DNA from 3 places in the Caballeronia sp. NCF2 genome. Region 1 is predicted to be linked to each of the others. Evidence: predicted binding sites of a transcription regulator. Region 1 holds the regulator's gene; each other region holds the start of a gene.
What was found. The regulator FNR, encoded in region 1, switches genes on or off when oxygen is low (the NO sensors DNR and NnrR bind a similar motif). The targets are predictions, from matches to a motif close to TTGATNNNNATCAA.

Region 1 (2,264 bases):
GCGGTGCACATGCCCGCGGATCTCGTCGTGATGGGCACGCATGGCCGGACCGGGTTGCGCAGGCTCGCGCTCGGCAGCGTCGCGGAAGCGTTCGTCAGACGCTCGACGTGTCCGGTGCTGCTCACGCGCGCACCGAAGCATGTCGCGAAAGACGCGTGAGCCACGACGAGTGAGGCGCGCCCGCGCGATGGCCTGACCGGAGAACAATGACATGGGCCTCGGAATGCAGATCGCCTGCCTCGGCTTCGCGGGCTCGAGCGCGATCGAACGCGAAGCGGGCGTCGAACTCGTGCGGCTTGCGGGCGTCGCGAAAGACGTCGTCGATTGCAGGCTCACGATCAAGGCGTCGCTCGATCGCGCGGGACGCACCGTCTTCGACGCGCAACTGGTTCTGCTCACGCGCGATTCCGAGCAGGTCACGGTGCAACGCAGCACACACGCCGACGTGAACGCGGCGCTGCGTCATACATTCGATGACGCCGTTCAGCTGCTGCTTCAGCGCAGCGCGCCGGATGCGATTTGATCCAGATCAATACGCGCTCCGAAACCGTGGCCAAGACTAAGTGGATATGCGCTGCGCCGGCTCGCGTCGCATCAACGTTCCACGAGGTATCGGCATGATCGTTACGTTTCCGAGTCAGCCGCCCGTCTATCAGGGCGATGTCCCTTCGCTCACTTTCGCCGCCTTCGCGGACGGTGAGCCGATCGAGTGCACCATTTCGGCCGAAGCGCTGGAGGATCACTTCGGCGCGGCGTCGTGGCGTGAGGAAGATCTGCAGCAGGCGTTCGAGAGCCATCGCTCGTCGATAGAAGGCGCCGCCGAACATGTGCTGAGCCGCGTCGGCGGCACGTCGGTGATGCTGCGCAGCGGATTTTTCCGCTTTCGCGAAGCGCGCGCTCAGACTGCTTCGAGCCGCGCCTGATCGAGGATCCGCACGTCCTTGCCGCGCGCGTCGATCACGCCGGCCTTTTGCAGCCGCGAGAACATGCGGCTGACCGTTTCGATCTTCAGCCCGAGATAGCTGCCGATTTCCTCGCGCGTCATGCGCAGCACGAATTGCGCGGGCGAATAGCCGCGCGCCTTCATGCGCGTCGACAGATTGAGCAGGAAGGCCGCGACGCGCTGCTCCGCCGTCATCGTGCCGAGCAGCATCATCAGATTGGATTCGCGCACGATCTCGCCGCACATCATGCGATGAACGTGATGCTGCACCGCCTTCACTTCGCGGCACAGCAATTCGAGCAGATCGAACGGAACGATGCAGACGACGCTGTCTTCCAGCGCGATGGCGTCGCACGCGTGGCGGTCGGTGCTCACGCCGTCGAACCCGAGGGGCTCGGCCGCCAGATGAAAGCCCGTGACCTGCTCGTGTCCTTCGCGATGCATGACGACGGTCTTGAAGCAGCCGCTGCGCAGCGCATAGAGACTCTGGAAGGGATCGCCGCTGCGGAAAAGCGTTTCGCCGCGCCGCACGAAGCGCGTCGAGCTGATCATCGCGTCGAGACGCTGATAATCGACCGGCGACAAGCCGGACGGCATGCAGATGCGCTTCATCGAACACGTCGAGCAACGCGTGCTCGGCGGCTTCGCGTCGACGTGCATGCCGGGACTGTCTGCGCTCGCGGAAATCATGCTGCGCCTCCTGTCGAACCGGATCGCGCATCGACGCGCGATCCCGCATGTCACGTGTCCAATTATGGAGTGCGCTGTGTCGAAAAAATGTCGGTGCTGGCTGATCGTGCCGTAGGCATTCGGGAAGACGTGTAGGGAAATGCCGACACGCGCCGCTTCGATTCAGGCGCTGTCGTCGTCGAAAAGCTGATGGCGCACCGCGTAGCGCACGAGCGCGGCTTCGTGGGGAATCTGCATTTTTTCGAGGATGCGCGCTTTGTAGGTGCTGATGGTCTTCGCGCTCACGCACAACGCCTCGCCGATATCGCTGATGGATTCGCCCGCGCACAGCCGCCGGAACACTTCGAACTCGCGGTTCGACAATCGCTGATGCGGTAGCGCATCGTCAGGTTCGGTGAGGCTTTGCGCGAAGCGTTCGGCCATCGCGAGGCTCACGTACGCGCCGCCCGACGCGACCTTGGCGACCGCCGCGACCAGCTCCGCGCTCGCGCTTTCCTTCGTCAGATAGCCCGACGCGCCGGCCTTGAACGCGCGCGCGGCGTATTGCTGCTCGGCGTGCATCGTGAGCACGAGAATGCGCAGCGCGGGCTTTTCGTCCTTGATCTGCTTGAGCAGGTCGAGGCCGCTGCGG
Region 2 (2,264 bases), on a different contig from region 1:
TACGACCGAGTTGCCGTAGTTGTACTTCGCGACGATGTTGTTGAAGAGCTTCGGATCGACGGTCGAGAAGTAGCGCACCGCGACCTTTTCGCTCGGACGCGCGACGCCGGCGTAGACGTCCATGCTCAGATTCTCGGGCGCGTTCTTGACCTGTTTCAGCCACGCGTCGAAGTCTTCGTTGGACATGGCCAGTGCACGGAACTTCATGTCGGAGAAGCCCTTGCCGCTGTAGTTCGCCGAGATGCCTGCGTAGTCGCCTGCGTGATCGGCCATCAGGTGCAGCTTCGTCTGCATGCCCGCCATCGCGTAGATCTGGCTGCCGAGTTGCGGGATGAAGAACGAATTCATCACCGAATCGGACGTGATGCGGAAGTTCACCGGCGTGCCGACCGGGAACGCGAGCTGGTTCACCGACGCGACGCCAAGATCCGGATAGATGAACAGCCACTTCCAGTCGAGCGCCACGACTTCGACGTTGATCGGCTTGACTTCGGATTGCAGCGGCTTGTACGGATCGAGCTCGTGCGTGGTTTTCCACGTGAGGATGCCGAGGTACAGGATGATGGCTGCGGGAATCGCCCAGACCACGACTTCGATGGCCGTGGAATGCGCCCATTTCGGCGCATACGTGGCCTTCGTGTTGGACGCGCGATAGCGCCATGCGATGAACAGGGTGAGCAGGATCACCGGGACTACGACGAGAAGCATGGCGTAAGTCGCGGTGGCGATCAGCGACGATTCCGCTGCGCCAATCACGCCTTTCGAGTCCAACACCTCCAGCTTGCATCCCGAAAGACAAAGACTGGCTATCAACCCCGATAACAATGGCACTGCTAAACGTTGGGTATTTTCATTCATTGCATTCGCTGGTTTCGATGATCGAAGCGTCCCGGGAAGAACGCCGTTGCACGGCTTTGCGCCGCGTCAAGATCATGCCACGCGCGATTTTTCGCGATGACGCGAATGGTTGAAATTTTGTTTCAGATCAAGTTGATGCGACGGAGTGTCGCGCGAAGGCGGAACTTTTTGCCTACTCCGAAAGGAGCAGGCGAGTCTACAACGAAGGGATGGAATTGCGAGTGTGATAAAGCGACGTCAAAGCGTGTTCGAGCCGCGCGCGATGGATCGCCGCGATAACTTCGCCGGGTTCGATCGTCTCACGTGGTGAAGCCGAGCCGCGTGCCCGGGTGAAGCCACGGCCCAGGCGCCTTCTTCGGTTCTTCTCGCTAAAGCCCGGCGAGAGGCCGGGATTCCCGAATGGCATTCGATCGCTCGATTTCATCGCGCCGTCGCTGGCTCGCATCGGCAACGGCTTCGCGGTTCGAAGCGCTCCATGCGGACATGGTCGCCTGCATCACGTCGATCGGACTCCCCTTGGTGTCCATCGCAGCCAGGACGCAACCCAGAAGGTAGGTCAGCACGAACAGGAAGATGCAGGACCGGCGCGTCATGAGTTGCGGTGCATAGGCGGCAATGGCAGGAGCATTGCCTTGGTGAGCGGGAGGCGGGGGGACGCTGCCCGCTTGTGTGAGAGTCGAGACATGGGAGCGGCAGTCTACGACGGAGTATGGAAACCAGAATCGGTCGATAGTTCGACTTGGGCCGAACCACGCCGGACAATGCCCAGCGCAGCGGCTGCCCCGTATGACAGATCAATGATTCTGTTGCGTGAAACCGGACCGCGATCGTTGATTCGGACGAGGACGGACGGGCTCCCTCCCGGAAGCGTGACGCGGATCCACGATCCGAGCGGTAGCGTGCGATGTGCCGCTGTCATGGCATACATGTCGAAGCGCTCGCCGCTGGCGGTGCGTCGACCGTGAAACGTTCGCCCGTACCAGGATGCAATCCCGGCTTGATGGTACGCGCGCGCGGTCGGTGTCTCGTCCGGCCGGTCGGATGAAGTGATTTCGGTCGAAACGGAATCGTCGTTTGCGGATTGAACCGGAAAGCTCGACGCGCTCGCCGGTTGGTTTGTCGAAGCGCCCTCATTGCGGAGCTCCGACAGAGAGGCTGCACATCCGGCGATCAACAGGATGCAGGCGAAGGCGCTGAGGATGCGCGGCTGAAGCATGTTCATTCGGTGCATATCGCTTTGTTCGAGAGCAAGTAACCTGACCTGACGTTCGACGGATCACGAAGCGCAGTCGGAAAGGTAGGGCAGGGGATCGACTGGCTGACGATCCCGTCTCACCTCGAAAAGCAGCGATGGCTGACCATTCGTTTGAGCGCCCATCGTCGCGATGGCTTGCCCCTTCGTTACG
Region 3 (2,264 bases), on a different contig from region 1:
CGCTCTGGCTGCGGCCTGGCACGGTGAGCGGCTGTTGCGCGAAGGCGGCGCCACACGCCGCGAGCAAAACGAATCCCGCGTAAGTGGAAGGTCTCATTGGCTTGCAGTTCCCCGATGCGGTTTTATTAGTCGTTGCAGTTTCTTGCGCCGCTCGGACACACTTCGAGCGACGCGAGTCTGCGCCGGGCCTGCTGTCAAGGATACCGCGCCCGCCGAACCGTCCACGCCAGAAGCACTGGCATCTTCCGCCAACTTTCAGACGATGCGCGGCGCGGCGCACATTTGCCGCGATGAACCGCGCATCAGAACTTCATGCCGACGCCAAGGCCGATCACCCACGGATCGATCTTGAGCGAGCCGAGATCGGCGCCGCCCGCCGATGCGCTCGTTCGCATCCAGATCTTCTTCACGTCGGCGTTGACGAACAAATTCTTCGCCACCTGTACGTCGACGCCCGCCTGCAACGCCGGGCCGAAGCTGCTGTGCTTGATCGACACCGGCGTGTCGCCCGCCTTGAGCTTGTCGTTGTAGAAGTACGTATAGTTCACGCCCGCGCCGACATACGGACGCACGCGCCCCGCGTGATTGAAGTGATATTGCAGGAGCAGCGTCGGCGGCAGCACGCCCACGCCGCCAAGCCCGCCGATGTTCGACGTCACCTGATGCCGCGACGTGCCGAGAATCAATTCCACACCGATGTCATCGCGGATCATGTACGTGAAATCGAGCTCCGGCACGATCGCGTTGTTGACGTTGACACCGAGCGTGCCGAGCGTGCCCCCCGCTGTCACATCGGGCTGAATGCTGATCGCGCGCAGGCGAACCAGCACATCGCCGGCGTGGATGCCGCCCATGGCATCGCTCGACGATGCATCGCCTGCCGCCTGCGCCGCGCCCGCGAACAACGCCGCGCATGCCATGACGATTGCCCCGAGACCCTTTCTCATTTTTAGCTCACTCACGTTAAAAGTGAGAATTGTCCGAGCGAGGGTCGGTCGCGCCTTTGACCACAATCAACGCGCGCCAGACGCGCGCCGCCTATCGCGGCAAGCCTTGCGCGCGGACAAGCATGCTTTACGCATCGGCGGGTCTGCGACCGCGCGCCACTTGCGGGCGGGTCCGCGCCTTGCTGAACGAAGAGGACGTGCAGAACAAAGGGAGGAAGCAGATGAGACCCACAATCGGCACACTCGGGCGCATGACGGGGATTCTGCTCGGCGGCACATTGGCCGTCGTGGCGAGCGCGCAGCAGGCGCCGCAAAAACCGAACAAGCTCGATTACGACAGTACGCCCGCGTATCAGGAGAAAAACGTGACGCCGCCCGCTGCGGCCGCCGCGAATGCCAGCGATGCGCTGAAGACGCGGCCGGGCAAGACGTCATCGGGCAAGGGCGCAGCGCCCGACCGGCCGAACGGACTCGGCTTCGACTCGGGCGCGAGCGGCATGAGCAAGAAGCAGTAGATCACGCGTCGGCCGGCTTGTCCGGCCACGGCCACGTCGAATAGCGCGACGGCTTTTCCGCTTCCGCTGCCGGCGTGGCTTCGTGCGCAGGCGCCGCGCTCGTTGCGACTTCGGGGAGATCCTCGCCGAACCACGGCACTTCCTTGCGCCGCTCTTCCATGTAGGCGTTCCAGCCCTTCGCGTTGTCCGCGAAAAGATCGTGCTTCACGGTGTTCGCCAGCATCGGGCGATTCAGCGTTTCATCGAGCAGCGCTTTCGGCCAAACGAAAAACGCACCCGATGCACGGCGGATGAAATCGCGCGGCGGCATGGTCGCGTCGACGAAGCCGAGCAGCGTGAAGCCCGCGAGCGCGTCGTTGCCCTTCACCGCTTCGCCGATGCTCGCGTATTCGTCGGCGCATTGGCTCAGGCAAAACACGGACTCCAGCACGTCGCCGAGATGCAGCAGCAGTGCGCGTCGTTCGTAGGGATCTTGCGTGGCGGTCTCTTGTTTCGTCATTCGCTGTTCCGATATGTCGAGGGTGGATTCTGCGGCGCGCGCACTGTCGCACGGGCCGCGTTCATCTCGAATTTTAGCGAACCCGGCGTCACGCGTCGGCGCGCCAGCGCCCCGATCACTTCACAAAGCGCGTGCGAAAGCTCAGTCGATAATCATTCGGCGATACACCGAGCCTCCGCGTGAACACGAGCCGCATGCGGTCCGCCGTGCCGAAGCCGCAGTCGTAGGCGACGGTTTTCAGCGGCGTGTCGCTGCTTTCGAGCATATTGCGCGCCGCGTCGACGCGCGCCCGTTCGACGAACT

Region 2: a site for FNR is predicted at 976-989, ahead of cyoA (ubiquinol oxidase subunit II). Genes of this name have one in related genera too.
Region 3: a site for FNR is predicted at 1,004-1,017, ahead of NCS02_RS17870 (OmpW/AlkL family protein). Genes of this name have one in related genera too.

Annotation. Positions count from the first base shown of each region.
Region 1 covers NZ_JALQDN010000064.1:288,022-290,285, forward strand. Annotated here, with positions in the region: gene NCS02_RS24450 (universal stress protein) at 1-159, shown strand, start outside; gene NCS02_RS24455 (hypothetical protein) at 212-523, shown strand; gene NCS02_RS24460 (DUF1488 family protein) at 618-923, shown strand; gene fnr (fumarate/nitrate reduction transcriptional regulator Fnr) at 899-1,633, opposite strand; gene NCS02_RS24470 (response regulator) at 1,796-2,264, opposite strand, start outside.
Region 2 covers NZ_JALQDN010000063.1:163,649-165,912, reverse strand. Annotated here, with positions in the region: gene cyoA (ubiquinol oxidase subunit II) at 1-858, opposite strand, end outside; gene NCS02_RS22825 (hypothetical protein) at 1,227-1,451, opposite strand; gene NCS02_RS22820 (septal ring lytic transglycosylase RlpA family protein) at 1,556-2,080, opposite strand; gene NCS02_RS36615 (peptidoglycan DD-metalloendopeptidase family protein) at 2,135-2,264, opposite strand, start outside.
Region 3 covers NZ_JALQDN010000054.1:56,318-58,581, forward strand. Annotated here, with positions in the region: gene NCS02_RS17865 (hypothetical protein) at 1-97, opposite strand, end outside; gene NCS02_RS17870 (OmpW/AlkL family protein) at 303-920, opposite strand; gene NCS02_RS17875 (hypothetical protein) at 1,169-1,462, shown strand; gene NCS02_RS17880 (hypothetical protein) at 1,464-1,961, opposite strand; gene NCS02_RS17885 (GlxA family transcriptional regulator) at 2,077-2,264, opposite strand, start outside.